DNA from 4 places in the Lysinibacillus sp. BSL11 genome. Region 3 is predicted to be linked to each of the others. Evidence: riboswitches for the same ligand, from Rfam matches in the RefSeq annotation. Region 3 holds a riboswitch; each other region holds the start of a gene.
The links. Region 3 has a riboswitch for S-adenosylmethionine ahead of RCJ95_RS07185 (cyclase family protein). Riboswitches for the same ligand answer to the same signal wherever they lie in the genome.
Positions count from the first base shown of each region.

Region 1 (3,789 bases), on a different contig from region 3:
GCCACAACATTCTACCATTTGTTTTAAACTTTAAGCTTCTACTGTTTGTGCAGCTGTTGTTGCCTGTGTAATGGCCTGATCTAAATCAGCAATAATATCCTCTACTGCCTCTAAACCGATGGATAAGCGAATGAGCGACTCGGTTACACCAGCTTGAACTAATTCGTCTGCTGATAGTTGCTGATGTGTAGTGGAAGCTGGATGAATAATTAATGACTTTGCATCACCTACATTTGCTACATGTGAAAATAATCTCACGCTATCAATAAGCTTTCGCCCAGCTTCTCGTCCACCCTTGATGCCAAATGTAAGCACTGAACCGAAGCCATTTCTTAAATATTTTTTTGCTAACCCATGTGTCGGAAAATCTTCTAGGCCATTATAATTTACATACTCCACAGATGGGTGGTTTTGTAAATACTCAGCCACTGCCAACGCATTTTCATTGTGTTTAGGGATACGCAGATGAAGCGTTTCTAACCCTTGCAATAAATTAAAGGCAGCATCAGCACTTAATGTTGGACCAAAATCACGTAATAATTGTACACGTAGCTTTGTAGCAAAGGCAGCAGAAGCTGTATCAATTCCATAACGTAGACCATGGTAAGAGGCATCTGGTTCAGTAAAACCAGGGAATCGACCGCTAGTCCAATCAAATTTACCAGCGTCTACAACAACGCCCCCTAAAGTTGTGCCATGACCTCCTATCCATTTAGTTGCTGAATGAACCACAACATCTGCACCGTATTCAATAGGTGTAGAACCGTAAGGAGAAGCAAACGTGCTGTCAATAATTAATGGTAGACCATTATCATGTGCAATTTTAGCTACTGCTTCAATATCTAAAACCTTTAAGCTTGGATTACCATAAACTTCTGCAAAGACAGCTTTTGTTTTATCAGTAATCGCCGCATTGAAATTCTCTGGGTTTGTTTCATCTACAAAAATTGTTTTAATACCATAGTTTGGTAATGTGTTAGCAAATAAATTATACGTACCACCATATAAAGAACTAGCTGCTACTATCTCATCACCAGCTCCAGCTAGATTTAAAATGGAAAATGCGATAGCTGCTGCACCAGATGAAAGTGCTACTGCTGCTGTTCCACCTTCCAATAAAGCCACACGTTTTTCAAACACATCAACTGTTGGATTGGTAATTCGTGTGTAAATGTTCCCTGCTTCCTCTAAGGCAAAAAGACGTTGCGCATGAGCAGTGTCTTTAAATACGAAAGCAGTTGAGCGATAGACTGGAACTGTGCGAGAACCCGTCACTGGGTCTGGCTCTTGACCACCATGCAACAGCAATGTTTCTGGTTTAAAATTTGTCATTGTGTACCTCCAAATGGTTATTTTTTTACGATGGTACCGGAGATGAGGAGGATTTTTCTGTAGAAAACAAAAACCCTCTTCAGCTAAGAAGAGGGTTGCGGTTGCAAGTTTTCCTCCCCTTATCTGCCAGATCCAAGTAAGAATCTGTAGGAATTAGCACCTTAGTAAGCTCATTGCTTACTGGTTGCCGGGCATCATAGGGCCTATCCCTCCGCCGCTCTTGATAAGAGTATGAGATTCAATTTCCATCGTTGTTACACAGTATAAACATAGAGTTTTTTTCTGTCAACATGTAAATTTTATTTTTTCCGAAACTTCTGTCTGCTCTTATACGTAATATGAACGCATACACTATTTTAGAAAAAATTTTGAGAGGAGTATTTTTATGGTAAAGGCCGTGATCATTTTTCTTATGATTGGCTATTTAATAGGCTGTATTCACGGCTCTAAAGTGGCTCAATTTTTATCGGGGGTTGATTTAAAAAAGGCTGGGCACGGTAATGCTGGTGCCTCTAATGCTACTCTTTCCCTTGGCTGGAAATATGGCGTTTTAGTTGCCCTCATCGATATAGGCAAAGGTGTTGTGGCTATTATAGGTGCGCATTTTTATCTAGCGGACGCCATTCATTTAACAGAAGAACAAATTTGGCTGCTTACTTATATAATGGCTGCTGGGGTTATTTTAGGTCATAATTTCCCATTCTACATGGGCTTCAACGGCGGGAAAGGAACGGCCTCCATCATTGGTATTTTACTTGCTGTTGATTGGAAGATTGGTTTATTTGCACTTATTTTATTTGTTATTTTATCCTTTGCAACAAATTATTTAATTGTTGGTGTTCTAGAATTTTATCTCGTATTTTGTACAGCAACTTATTTATGGATTCCTGGCATTGGCCCAACCATTATAGCTCTTCTTCTTTTTGGCATAGCCATTATCCTGCACCTTGAAAATATTAAACGATTAGTCATTGGCACAGAGCCTAAAGTAACTTCTGCCTTTAAGAAAAAGAAATAATATTTTTTGGATATTTTTGTATTCTTTGTGACCATGTATTTTCTCTTTATCTACTCATATTGCTGTAAAAAACACAATTTTCACATAGATTTTTTTCTACAATAAAATCGACATATTCTTATCTTAATAAAACATTATACAGGCCGATGTTATGGATAATGATCGTCATTTTTATCGTAGAAAGGATGAGAAAATATGTCTTCCCCAAAGCAAGCAGCTACAAAATTTAATTTAAAGCCACTGTGGATTGGCTTGGCATTCGCGTTACTAATCATTATTACCTTTTTACCTAATAATGGTGATTTACCTATAGCTGGGCAACGAGCTTTAGCCATTTTAGCTTTTGCAGTCATCCTTTGGGTTACAGAGGCCGTTTCATATCCTGTGAGCTCGGCCATGATCATTGCACTAGTAACTGTTTTACTAGGACTCGCTCCGTCAATGGAGGATCCAACTACAGAGCTAGGAACAGCTAGCGCATTAAAATTATCTTTAAGCGGCTTTAGTAATTCTGCCGTTGCTTTAGTAGCAGCAGCTCTTTTTCTAGCGGCAGCAATGCAAATTACTAATCTACATAAACGACTTGCTCTTTGGATTCTTTCATTGGTAGGAACGAAAACAAAAGCTATCGTATTTGGCGCTATTTTAGTCTCTATCGTCCTCGCATTTTTTGTACCTTCTGCTACAGCACGTGCTGGCGCAGTAGTACCGATATTGCTTGGAATGGTGGCAGCTTTTGGTTTACCACGTGATAGTCGGCTCGCTGCCTTATTAGTTATTACTTCGGTACAAGCCGTTTCCATTTGGAATATCGGTATTAAGACTGCAGCAGCTCAAAATATGGTGGCTTTAAACTTTATCCAAGAGCAATTTAATGTGGATATTTCATGGGGTGCTTGGCTACTTTATGCCGCCCCCTTCTCAATTATTATGTCTATCTTTTTATTTTTCATTATGATTGCTTTAATTAAACCTGAGACTAGCAATATCGAAGGTGGTAAAGAGGTCATCAAAAAACAGCTTGCAGAGCTTGGCCCATTAAAGGCTCCTGAAATTCGTTTAATCATTACATCCGTAGTTTTACTATTTTTCTGGGCAACTGAAGGAAAGCTACATCCATTTGATACGACAACAGTCACAATTATTGCTATCGCGATTCTATTAATGCCTAAAATCGGTGTGTATTCGTGGAAGGAAGTTGAGCCTCATATTCCATGGGGGACAATTATCGTCTTTGCGGTAGGCATTATGTTAGGAACCATTTTACTAAATACGCAAGGTGCTGCATGGTTATCAGATAAAGTTTTTGGTTCACTCGGGCTAAATACTATGCCTTTACTAGCAACCATCGCACTCGTAACTTTATTTAACATTTTGATTCATTTAGGCTTTGCAAGCGCAACTAGCTTAGCCTCAGCACTTATACCTGTGTTTATCGT
Region 1 covers NZ_JAVGCX010000020.1:2,306-6,094, forward strand. The annotation lists gene RCJ95_RS20315 (O-acetylhomoserine aminocarboxypropyltransferase/cysteine synthase family protein) at 31-1,332, opposite strand; SAM riboswitch class I at 1,449-1,562, opposite strand; gene RCJ95_RS20320 (glycerol-3-phosphate acyltransferase) at 1,718-2,350, shown strand; gene RCJ95_RS20325 (SLC13 family permease) at 2,546-3,789, shown strand, end outside.
Region 1: linked by a shared signal. The riboswitch ahead of RCJ95_RS20315 (O-acetylhomoserine aminocarboxypropyltransferase/cysteine synthase family protein) and the one ahead of RCJ95_RS07185 (cyclase family protein) in region 3 are both predicted to bind S-adenosylmethionine.

Region 2 (3,789 bases), on a different contig from region 3:
TTCAAGATCTTTGCTGTTTACACCAAAGCCCAAAATATCCGCTCATTATTGAAGATGAGGTAACAGTTGGACACCAAGTCACTTTACATAGTTGTACAATTCGCAAAAATGCCTTAATTGGTATGGGATCCATTATTTTAGACGGAGCTGAGATTGGAGAAGGTGCATTTATTGGAGCAGGAAGCCTAGTACCTCCTGGTAAAGTCATTCCTCCAAATAGTCTAGCTTTAGGTCGTCCAGCAAAAGTTGTCCGAGAATTAAATGCTGAGGATAAAGAGGATATGGAACGCATCGTACGAGAATACGCAGAAAAAGGTCAATATTATAAATCACTTCAAAAATAAATAATCTACACAAAAAAATTAATACCAACGAAAAAATCCCTCGCGTTTTCGTGTACCGAATATGTTCACGAATCCTAGCGAGGTATTTTTTATAAAAAAACAAAAGGAGCAATATTGCTCCTTTGCTTATTAATACATTAGAATAATTTTCTAATGACTTCATTACTTTAGTTCAATAGTTTATAAACATGCTTTTTCTCGTAACGCGTCTGCTTTATCAATTTGCTCCCATGGTACATTTAAATCTGTACGACCAAAATGTCCATATGCAGCAGTTTGTTTATAAATGGGACGACGAAGATCAAGCATTTTAATGATACCTGCTGGGCGTAAATCGAATAGCTCGCGTACCCATTCAACGATCTCGCTTTCTTTCACTCTACCTGTGCCAAATGTATCGACAGCAATGGAAACAGGCTGCGCAACGCCAATCGCATAAGCGAGTTGCACTTCAGCACGCTCTGCTAAGCCAGCTGCTACGATATTTTTCGCTACATAACGTGCTGCATATGCCGCTGAACGGTCTACCTTGGTTGCATCCTTACCTGAGAAGGCACCACCACCGTGACGTGCATAACCACCGTATGTATCAACAATGATTTTACGTCCTGTTAATCCAGCATCACCTTTTGGTCCACCAATTACAAAACGGCCAGTTGGATTGATAAAGTATTTCGTATTAGCATCTAATAATTCACTTGGTACAACTGGTGCAATAACAAATTCTTTTAAATCTGCTTGAATTTGTTCAAGTGTTGCTTCTTCATCATGCTGTGTTGAAATAACAATTGTATCCACGCGAACCGGTACATTATTGTCATCATATTCTATCGTTACTTGCGTTTTACCATCAGGACGTAAATAGGCAAGTTCACCTGATTTACGTACTTCTGTTAAACGGCGTGCTAATTTGTGTGCCAAGCTAATTGGTAATGGCATTAGCTCTGGTGTTTCATTACATGCATAGCCAAACATTAAGCCTTGGTCACCAGCACCAATTGCTTCAATATCTGCATCTGTCATAGAGCCTTCACGTGCCTCTAATGCCTGATCAACACCTTGAGCAATATCAGGTGATTGTTCACCAATTGCCACAAGCACCGCTAAGTTCTCAGCATCAAAGCCATATTTACCTCGTGTATAGCCAATTTCAGCTACAGTGTCACGAACAATACCTTTAATATCTACATAAGTAGAAGTTGTAATTTCTCCTGCTACTAATACTAATCCTGTTGTTACAGTTGTTTCACACGCTACACGTGCATTTGGATCTTCTGCTAAAATAGCATCTAAAATGGCATCCGAGATTTGGTCACAAATCTTATCTGGATGTCCTTCTGTTACACTCTCTGATGTAAACAGTCGACGGTTTGTCATTTGGTTTTCCTCCTAAATACTCTTACAATAAGTAGTTGTGTATGAATACGGTACTCATTACCCATGTCAAGTCCGCTCCTAAGGATTGAACTCTCAAGCCGTTACTGCTGCTTTTAACACGAGGATTTCGAAAGATCCGTCATTATAATAAGGAAAGAACTACATATACTTACCTTTACATTGATTTTTAACAATAAAAAAATCCTTTTCTCACGTTACTTTACATGAGGAAAGGAATAATGACTGCGTAACCTTTCACTCTTATCGTTCAAGGGATGTTCCCTTGCATCAGGTTGGCACCAACGCATGTCGTGAAATAGTTCATGCAGGTTGCCGGGTTTCACAGGGCCTGACCCTCCACCAGCTCGGGATAAGAGTATCCGTTCAATCTCATGTTACTGAAAAGGTCGAACGTTGTCAAATATTTTCTTATGTATTACTGTATAGAAAGGAAAGAACTTATTACACAAAAACTTTTCATACTTGGATGATGATGTAAATAGAAGCAAATTAATCCCTACAACATACCTAGCTACTTGTGGTAACATATGTGTGGCTCAATCTTCATGCCTAATTACAGTAGGATTGATGGTATTCTCCTCGAAAAACATTATTTTTTGTCAGTTTATTGAAAAGTGGTAAAAACTCTAAAATAATTTCTTAATTAGTATAGATTATTTAAGCAATTGTGTTATACTATTTTTGAAATTAAGAAAAAATCCCTCTAAATCAAGGGAATACTATAAAAAAGGATGGTATTTAATCGATGAATTCAGTAGAAATTGCAAACGAACTGAAGGAATTATTAAACGGCGGTAACATTAATGTTCAACTTTCAGTACCACAATTAGCAGAAAAAGCTACATCTCGTGGTGAAGCAATGTTAACAGTAGATGGCGCAGTTCGTGCAGAAACTGGCAAATACACTGGTCGTTCACCTAAAGATAAATATACGGTAGAAGAAGAAAGCACAAAAGATCAAATTGACTGGGGTAAAGTAAACCAACCAATTTCTTCTGAAGTGTTCGATAACCTATATGTAAAAGTAATAAAATATTTAAAAGAACGTGACGAGTTATTCGTATTCAAAGGCTTTGCAGGTGCTGACAAAGATTCACAATTAAGCATTCAAGTTATTAATGAATACGCATGGCACAATCTTTTTGCTCATCAATTATTTATCCGTCCAACAGCAGATGAATTAGCTTCTCATGTTGCTGACTTCACTGTCATCTCAGCTCCTAACTTTAAAGCAGATCCTGCGGTTGATGGTACTGCTTCTGAAACATTCATCATCGTATCACTTGAAAAGAAAATTATTTTAATTGGTGGTACAGAATATGCTGGTGAAATGAAAAAATCTATCTTTGGTATCATGAACTACTTATTACCACAACAAGGTATTCTTTCAATGCACTGCTCAGCAAACGTTGGTGAAGCTGGCGATGTGGCGTTATTCTTCGGTCTATCTGGTACTGGTAAAACGACGTTATCAGCTGATCCTGATCGTAAGCTAATCGGTGACGATGAACACGGTTGGTCTGATAATGGTGTGTTCAACATTGAGGGTGGTTGCTATGCAAAAACAATCAACCTTTCTGCTGAAAAAGAACCAGAAATCTACAATGCAATCCGCTTCGGCTCTGTATTAGAAAACGTAGCTGTTGATCCAGAAACTCGTATTTGTGACTATGACGATGGTTCACTAACAGAAAATACACGTGTAGCTTATCCAATCCAATATATCGAAAATATCGTTGATCCTTCTGTTGCAGGTCATCCAAAAACAATCATCTTCCTAACAGCTGATGCATTTGGCGTGTTACCTCCAATCAGTAAATTAACAAAAGAACAAGCAATGTATCACTTCCTAAGCGGGTTCACTTCTAAACTTGCTGGAACTGAACGTGGTGTGACTGAGCCAGAACCAGTATTCTCTACTTGCTTCGGTTCTCCTTTCCTTCCGCTTCCCGCAACAGTATACGCAGAAATGTTAGGTCAAAAAATTGACGAGCACGGTGCACAGGTATACTTAGTAAACACTGGTTGGACTGGTGGCGAATATGGC
Region 2 covers NZ_JAVGCX010000010.1:173,750-177,538, forward strand. The annotation lists gene RCJ95_RS13935 (gamma carbonic anhydrase) at 1-344, shown strand, start outside; gene metK (methionine adenosyltransferase) at 525-1,721, opposite strand; SAM riboswitch class I at 1,980-2,098, opposite strand; gene pckA (phosphoenolpyruvate carboxykinase (ATP)) at 2,488-3,789, shown strand, end outside.
Region 2: linked by a shared signal. The riboswitch ahead of metK (methionine adenosyltransferase) and the one ahead of RCJ95_RS07185 (cyclase family protein) in region 3 are both predicted to bind S-adenosylmethionine.

Region 3 (3,789 bases):
ATAAATACGCTTGTAATAGTTTTTATCGGTGGTGTAAATGGAAGTTGTATAGTTTGCTTACAGTTTGTCAAAATACTTTCACATATTTCAAGGGAGAAAAATTATAAATTTAATTTAATTGGTTCTAAATAACTATAATGGAGGTGCTCAAAATGAAGTGTAATATCGTGTTTTTTGATGTAGACGGCACATTGATTAATTATGAGGATGGCTGTGTGGAAGAAAGTACAAAACAAGCTATTCAGCTATTGCAAGAAAAGGGAATCCATCTTGTAGCGGCTACTGGAAGACCCTTATCTATGTGCTATGAGTTAAAAGCGCTGGGGATTGAAACCTTTATTACAGCAAATGGAGCCTATGTGAAACATAAGGAACTTGTCATACATAAAACTCCGATTGCCAAAGAAATTGTCCACAATGTACAGGCTTTTGCACAGGAACAGCAGCATAGCCTAACATTTTTTACAGAGCAGCTATCCATGAATAGCATACAAAGTCCAGTAGCTTTAAGAGCGATGCAAGAAACTTTATCTTTACGAGCTTTTCCACTTATAAATAAAAAAATTGTAGATGAAGAGGTTTTCCTCATGTGTTTATATGCGGATGAGCTGGCAGAAAAAAGATATACTAGCCAATTTTCGAATATATTTTTACAGCGTTGGCATCCTTATATAGTGAATGTCTTACAGCAGGATGTTTCGAAGTCTATAGCTATTAAAGCGGTGCTTGATCATTTTAATATTGACCCTAAGAATGCGATTGCCTTTGGGGATGGGGATAATGATATTGATATGTTGGAGTATGTAGGAGTAGGAATTGCTATGGGAAATGGTAGTAAAGCTCTAAAAAGAGCTGCCAATTTTGTTACAAAGAAATCTACGGATGGCGGTATCAATTTTGCTTTACGTCAGCTTCAAGTCATTTAGAGCGCTGAGGTTACACTATATATAGCAGGTAGATTTTAATAAATTTTAGGTGGGATGATTTATGGCACATCACGTGCAGTCTCTAATTGAACATTACGGATACTTTGGGATTATCGTGATTCTAATTGGAGGTATTGTTGGGGTGCCACTTCCTGATGAGGTGTTTCTAACTTATGTAGGCTATAGTGTTTACCGAGAAAGTCTTGAACACATTCCTGCTTTGGTCAGTGCAATGATTGGTGCGGTTGGAGGCATTACCTTAAGCTACTATATTGGTTATCGTTTTGGCTTACCGTTATTGCAGAAATATGGCCCTAGAATTCATATTACAGAGCAAAAAATTGACTTTACGAAAAAGATGTTTACAAAAATAGGACCTACCCTATTATTAATTGGCTATTTTATTCCAGGGGTACGCCATTTGACAGCATATATTGCGGCTATTAATAATTATCCTTATAGAAAGTTTGCGCTTTTTGCCTATATAGGGGCATTTATCTGGACGTTCACATTTATATCATTAGGAAAGATGCTTGGAGAGAAATGGCGATTTGTTGGATACTATTTAACTCATTATAGTATCTATCTTATCCTTTTATTTATTGTAGGGATGCTCATTGCTTACTTTTTATTCAAAAAAAGAAATGGACAAACATAAAAGTCGGTATACGCTATACCGACTTTTATGTTATGGCAAAATAGCAAATGAGCGCACAGGGAAGCCAGATGCTTTTTCTGGCTTAGGTACGATATTGAAGATGATAGCACCTTTCGCAGGTAGCTTGTCTAAATTAGTCATTAGCTCAATTTGATAGGTGTCTTGGTCAAGCACAAAATATTCGCCCTCTAGCTTGCCATTTTTACGAAAATCAGCAGCAGAGTCCGTATCGAATGTTTCATGACCAATTGCGCTTACCTTACGTTTTGTTAGTAAAAACTGTAAAGCTTCTAAACCCCAGCCAGGGATATGGTTATGTCCATCTGCATCCTTATTACTGAAAGCCTCTTTATCTGGCCAGCGCTTACTCCAATCTGTACGTAATGCAACAAATGTTCCTGCTTCAATTTCTCCATGCTTGTCCTCAAAATTAAGAATATCTTCTACACTTAATGTAAAATCATGGTTGCTCGCAGCCTCTTGTGATTTATCAATAACAACAAGGGGGAGAACAAGCTCTTTTAGTTCTAATTCTTCTAAGTAGCGAGTATCTCGCACAAAATGAATGGGTGGGTCGATATGTGTGCCATATTGACCAGGGAACGTGAATTGTTGAGCGAAGAAACCATCCTTATGAGAAAATAATGTTTCAAATTTAGCGTCCTCAAACATAAAAAAATGTGGTGAATTAGGGCCGAAAGTATGTGTTAAGTCAACCCACTGTTTCGATTTTAATAATTCCAATGCTTGCAAAAGTTCATTAGACATCGATTTCCCTGCTTTCTGTAAAAAATAGTGGTAAATAAAAAAGGAGTCCCCTAATAGAAGAGGACTCCTGCTTGAAACAACGGTAGTTCTTCTTCTCATCTTCAAGGCTGATCATTTTGCCAATTGGAATTAGCACCATACTGTTAGCTGGTTGCTGAGACTTCATCGGGCCAATCCCTCCGTCTCTCTTGATAAGAAAAGTAATATAAGAATTTTCAGAAATAACAATACAAACACTTTAGCATAGTTTTTTATAGTTTACAAGTTCACTAGGAATTTTCACCAATTCAAATTTAAGGTGACGCCACAACAATCATTATCAATAAGACGTATTCTAAAACTGTCTGGTGTATAGTTTGTTTCAAATTTCACCGTAATGCCTGTTGATGTGATTAATTTTTCAACCTCTGTTTTATTTGAAAGTTGAGCAGCATTCATTAAATCATGTGCGAATTGTTGGGAGCTATCTATTTTATCCGTAAGTAATTGGGCTTGCTGCATCATCGCCTTCATCCGTGATGCTGAAGCTTTTAATTTGTGTGTATCGACAGGTGGAAAAGGATTATTGGTCGGCATTGCTAGGTGTTGCGAAAAGGGTCTAATGGCAAAATGATTAGCGATAGGCGATGTTGGATAATGATAGGGATGCACAAAATACGGATAAGGATTGTAATACAAGGTCATTCCTCCTATCCTATAACTGATAACTTATCTTATGTAGCCAAACGGCTTTCGGTGTTATTAGCAGTGCAATGTTTGTCCTAAACATTTAAAAAGGAAGCTAAAGTAAGCTTCCTTTTAGCCAAGTACATTCAAGACATCATCAATTTTTTTACTATGTGATAAAATGCCATAATTCATCCATGTTAAAAAGTCTACTTCATAGATACAGTTGCTTTTAACGGCAGCTAGGTTTTTCCAAGTAGGAGTTTTTAAAATAGCACGTTCCTCATTTTCATAAATGGAATGTTGTTTATCAAAGGTAATAAATAAATGATCAGCATCTAATTGCAACAATTGAGCAAATGTCAGTTGAACTTTACGTTGATTGTGCGGAATACTCCATACTAGTGAATGTGGCATTAAACCTAAGTCACGATATAAAATGGGGCCCGTATAGCCACATTCAGGGCCCGCGTATAGAGTAATGCCAATGGCTGAAATACGGAGAAATGCCACACTTTGCCCATAAACAGATTTGCTAAGAATTCCTTTTGCTTGTTGTACTTTATCTTCATATTGTAGGATTACGTCTTGCATCAAAGAGGTTTTTCCTGTTAGATCTGCAATTTTAAATAAAGTAGATTGCCAATTCTCTCCGGGGTGTGAGAGGTGGCAGACGGGGGCTACCTCATCTAAATGATGAAAGGATTCCCAACGCTCTATACCAGAATCTAGCATAATTAAAGTTGGCTTATAGTAAAGGAGTCGATCTAT
Region 3 covers NZ_JAVGCX010000005.1:66,541-70,329, forward strand. The annotation lists gene RCJ95_RS07175 (Cof-type HAD-IIB family hydrolase) at 153-926, shown strand; gene RCJ95_RS07180 (DedA family protein) at 988-1,584, shown strand; gene RCJ95_RS07185 (cyclase family protein) at 1,615-2,352, opposite strand; SAM riboswitch class I at 2,445-2,550, opposite strand; gene RCJ95_RS07190 (hypothetical protein) at 2,632-3,030, opposite strand; gene RCJ95_RS07195 (helix-turn-helix domain-containing protein) at 3,151-3,789, opposite strand, start outside.

Region 4 (3,789 bases), on a different contig from region 3:
AAGAATGGCTTCCGTTGTCTCAGGATCAAGTGCACTTGTTGCTTCGTCACTAAGTAAAATCTCTGGTTCCTGTGCTAAGGCACGTGCAATAGCCACACGCTGTTTTTGACCACCTGAAAGTTGATTTGGGTAACTATCTAGTTTATCTGTTAAACCGACAATTTCAGCATACTTAGCTACTCGTTTTTTTACTTCTGCCTCTTTATAGCCTAGAAGCTTTAAGGGAACTGCAATATTATTGTAAACTGTTGCTGTTTTTAATAGATTAAAGTGCTGGAAGATCATCCCGATTTTTTGGCGTGTTTGACGTAATTCTTGAAGAGAAAGGGTCGTAATGTCTACATTGTCTATCACTACTTTTCCTGCTGTAGGACGTTCGAGTAGATTAACGCAACGAATGAGTGTACTTTTACCAGCACCACTATAGCCGATTACACCATGAATTTGTCCCTTTTTTACGTGAAGATTGATGCCATCCACAGCTTTTATGATGCCTTTTTTCGACTTGAATTCTTTTGAGATATTTTGTAATTGAATCATGCGACTGTTTGCTCCTTTCTCCACCTTCTAAAAAGCAAGAATCTGCTCGTTTTCCTATAGAGGAATTTCGACAGATTCTTCGGCTTTATAGAAGCTTCCTGAATGTATTACCAACTAGGGATTACTGAACCTTTGAATTCTTCTTCGATGAATTGACGTACTTCATCAGATTGGTAAGCCTCAACGAATTTTTTAATTGTTGGATCATTTTCATTTTCAGCACGTACAACAATATAGTTCACGTATGGAGAATCAGTAGATTCCAATAAAATAGAGTCATCTTTAGGGTTAATACCAGCTTCTAATGCAAAGTTTGTATTAATAGCTGCTACGTCTACTTCACTAAGTTGTTTAGGAATTTGAGCTGCCTCTAATTCAATGAATTTTAAATTCTTTTTGTTTTCTTCTACATCACGAATCGAGGCTGTTAAGTCTGCGCCATCTTTTAACTGAATATAGCCAGCTTCCTGTAAAACAAAGAGGGCACGCGCTCCATTCGTTGGGTCATTTGGTAAGCCAAACGTTGCACCGTCAGGAATGTCATCAAAGGATTTATATTTTTCAGAGTAGATACCCATTGGATTTAAAATCGTTTTGCCCACTGGTACTAAATCTGTATCATGATCTTTATTAAATGTATCCAGGAAAGGCTCGTGTTGATAGCTGTTCGCATCAAGATCACCTTCAGCTAAGGATGTATTAGGTAAAACATAGTCAGAAAATGATTTTAGCTCTACTTCTAGCCCGTTTTCTTTTGCTACTTTAGCGGCTACTTCTGCAATTTGTTCGTGTGGACCAGAAGTGACGCCTACAACGATTTTCTTTTCATCAATTCCTTCAGCTTGGCTTTTACTATCTTCTTTAGAGCCACAGCCTGCTAAAGCTGCTACTAATGTTAGACTTGCTAAACCTACTAAAAATTTATTTTTCTTTTTCATGAAAATACCTCCAAGATTGTTTTTATCGGTTTTTTGAAAATAAAAAAACTCTCTTACAAATTAAGAGAGGCTCATGAAAAGATGTCCTCTCTTATCTATCAAACGAAGTTCGTTTGCAGGATTTAGCACCTTCCTTTAAAAAAGGAGGTTGCCGAGCTTCATAGGGCCAGTCCCTCAGCTACTCTTGATAAGAGATTTATAATATTTTTTTGTAATTCCGATAGAACTAATATAATTTATAGGGTATAGTAAGTCAATAAATAATTTTTAAATTTTTTATATAATTATAATATTTCGACGCAAAAGAGGGATAACAATGTCTGTAAGAGTTAATTATGGTATAGGTTCATTTGGTAAGGTTATTAGTGCTCGTTTTCTAACGGGAACAGATATCATTGAAGGGATTGAAGCGCTTTGCGAAGAGAATAATATAGAGTCAGCCACAATTGTAAGCTGTATTGGCAGCTTTCAAAAAAGTAGCTTTGTTTATTTAGTGCCAGATGCAACAGCTCAAATTCAAGTTCGTTTTAGTGATGTGATGGAAAAAGAGGGACCATTAGAATTTATTCAAGGTTCAGGTGTGGTGTGTAAACGAGATGGGGGATATGAGACACATTTCCATGGCTCTATGAGCGATCAATGGGGTGTTGTATCGGGTGGGCATTTAATAAAAGGGGGAAACCCTGTTATTACTGTTGACATCGTGTTGGCAGAGGTACAAGGCATTCAACATATTCGAAAATGGGATGATGAAACAGGTCATGCTCAATTTTATCCATTAGAAAATGATTTAGGGCAACCAAGGAAAATTGAAAAATATTAATGATCCTGTAGCTAGGGATAGCTACAGGATACGCCTTCATCATTATCTATTAAACAATTGTAATTGCTCGATTCTATGGATTGCTTCACGTAAGCGCTCCTCACTAACTAGCAACCCTACGCGTACATAGCCTTCACCATATTGACCGAAGCCATTACCTGCTGCTACAGCGATATCAGCTTTTTCGAGCAAAAGATCAGCAAACTGTTCACTTGTATAGCCTAGTGGTACAGGAAGCCATGCGAAGAAGGAGCCTTTTGGAGCCGTAACATGCCAGCCAATTCGTCGAGCTTCTTCAATGAGTACATTGCGGCGACGCTCATAAGTAGCTCGTAGTTCATCCGCACATTGTTGGGAAGCTGTCAGTGCTACTGCTGCGGCTTGTTGAATGGCAGGGAATTGACTACAAAACAGATGATCCTGAATAAGATTAATAGCAGCGATAATCTCGGCATTCCCTACAGCGAAGCCTATACGCCAGCCAGCCATATTATAGGTTTTCGATAATGTATACATTTCAACTCCTACTTCTTTTGCACCCTTTGCTTGAAGGAAGCTAACTGGTTTATTACCGTCAAATCCTATTGCCCCATAAGCAAAATCATGTGATACGATAATATTGTGTTCCTTCGCAAAGCGAACAGTCTCTTCAAAAAACGCAAGTGATGCTGTACCTCCTGTAGGGTTGTTCGGGTAATTTAAGTAAAGAAGCTTTGCCTTTTCTTTCACTTCATCAGGTAATGCATCATAATCAGGTAAGAAATCGTTTTCGGCAAAAAGTGGCATCACTTCAAAATTGACATCTCCTAGTACGACACCTGATAGGTAATCTGGATAGCCAGGGTCTGGTAAGAGCATCGTGTCACCAGGGTTTAACACTGCTAAAGGTAGCTCAACTAGACCAATTTTTGTTCCACCGAGAATCGCTACCTCTGTATCTGGATTTAGTTCTACCTGATATTCACGTTGATAAAAGTCGGCAGCAGCTTGGCGTAATTCAGCGAGACCTCTAAATGGTGAATATTTGTGGTTTTGAGGATTTTCAGCCGCTTCCTGTAATGCTTGAATGATGTGAGTAGGCGTTGGCTGATCGGGATTTCCTTGCCCAAGGTTAATGACATCACGCCCTTCTTCTAGAGCCAAGTTTACTTTTTGTACGAGTGCTGCAAAAAATTGAGTGGGTAGTTGCTGTAGTTTTTTAGAGAATTCCATGCATGATCACCTTTTTCAGAATATAATAATTATTATTGAAGAATATGAAGCAAATAGTATTACTTTTTCTGTTAATTGTCTAGAGGAGGAATGGATATGAAAATCGGATGTATTCAATTAAATGTTGGCTTTGGCAAAGCTGAAGAAAATTTTGCGCGTGCTGAGGAGAAGATTCGTGAAGCTGCAAAACAAGGGGCAGAAATTATTGTGTTACCTGAAATGTGGAACACAGGCTATGCTTTGGAAAAACTGTCTGAGCTAGCAGATATCAATGGT
Region 4 covers NZ_JAVGCX010000004.1:79,457-83,245, forward strand. The annotation lists gene RCJ95_RS06000 (methionine ABC transporter ATP-binding protein) at 1-540, opposite strand, end outside; gene RCJ95_RS06005 (MetQ/NlpA family ABC transporter substrate-binding protein) at 648-1,478, opposite strand; SAM riboswitch class I at 1,567-1,672, opposite strand; gene RCJ95_RS06010 (PPC domain-containing DNA-binding protein) at 1,795-2,301, shown strand; gene RCJ95_RS06015 (pyridoxal phosphate-dependent aminotransferase) at 2,344-3,513, opposite strand; gene RCJ95_RS06020 (carbon-nitrogen family hydrolase) at 3,610-3,789, shown strand, end outside.
Region 4: linked by a shared signal. The riboswitch ahead of RCJ95_RS06005 (MetQ/NlpA family ABC transporter substrate-binding protein) and the one ahead of RCJ95_RS07185 (cyclase family protein) in region 3 are both predicted to bind S-adenosylmethionine.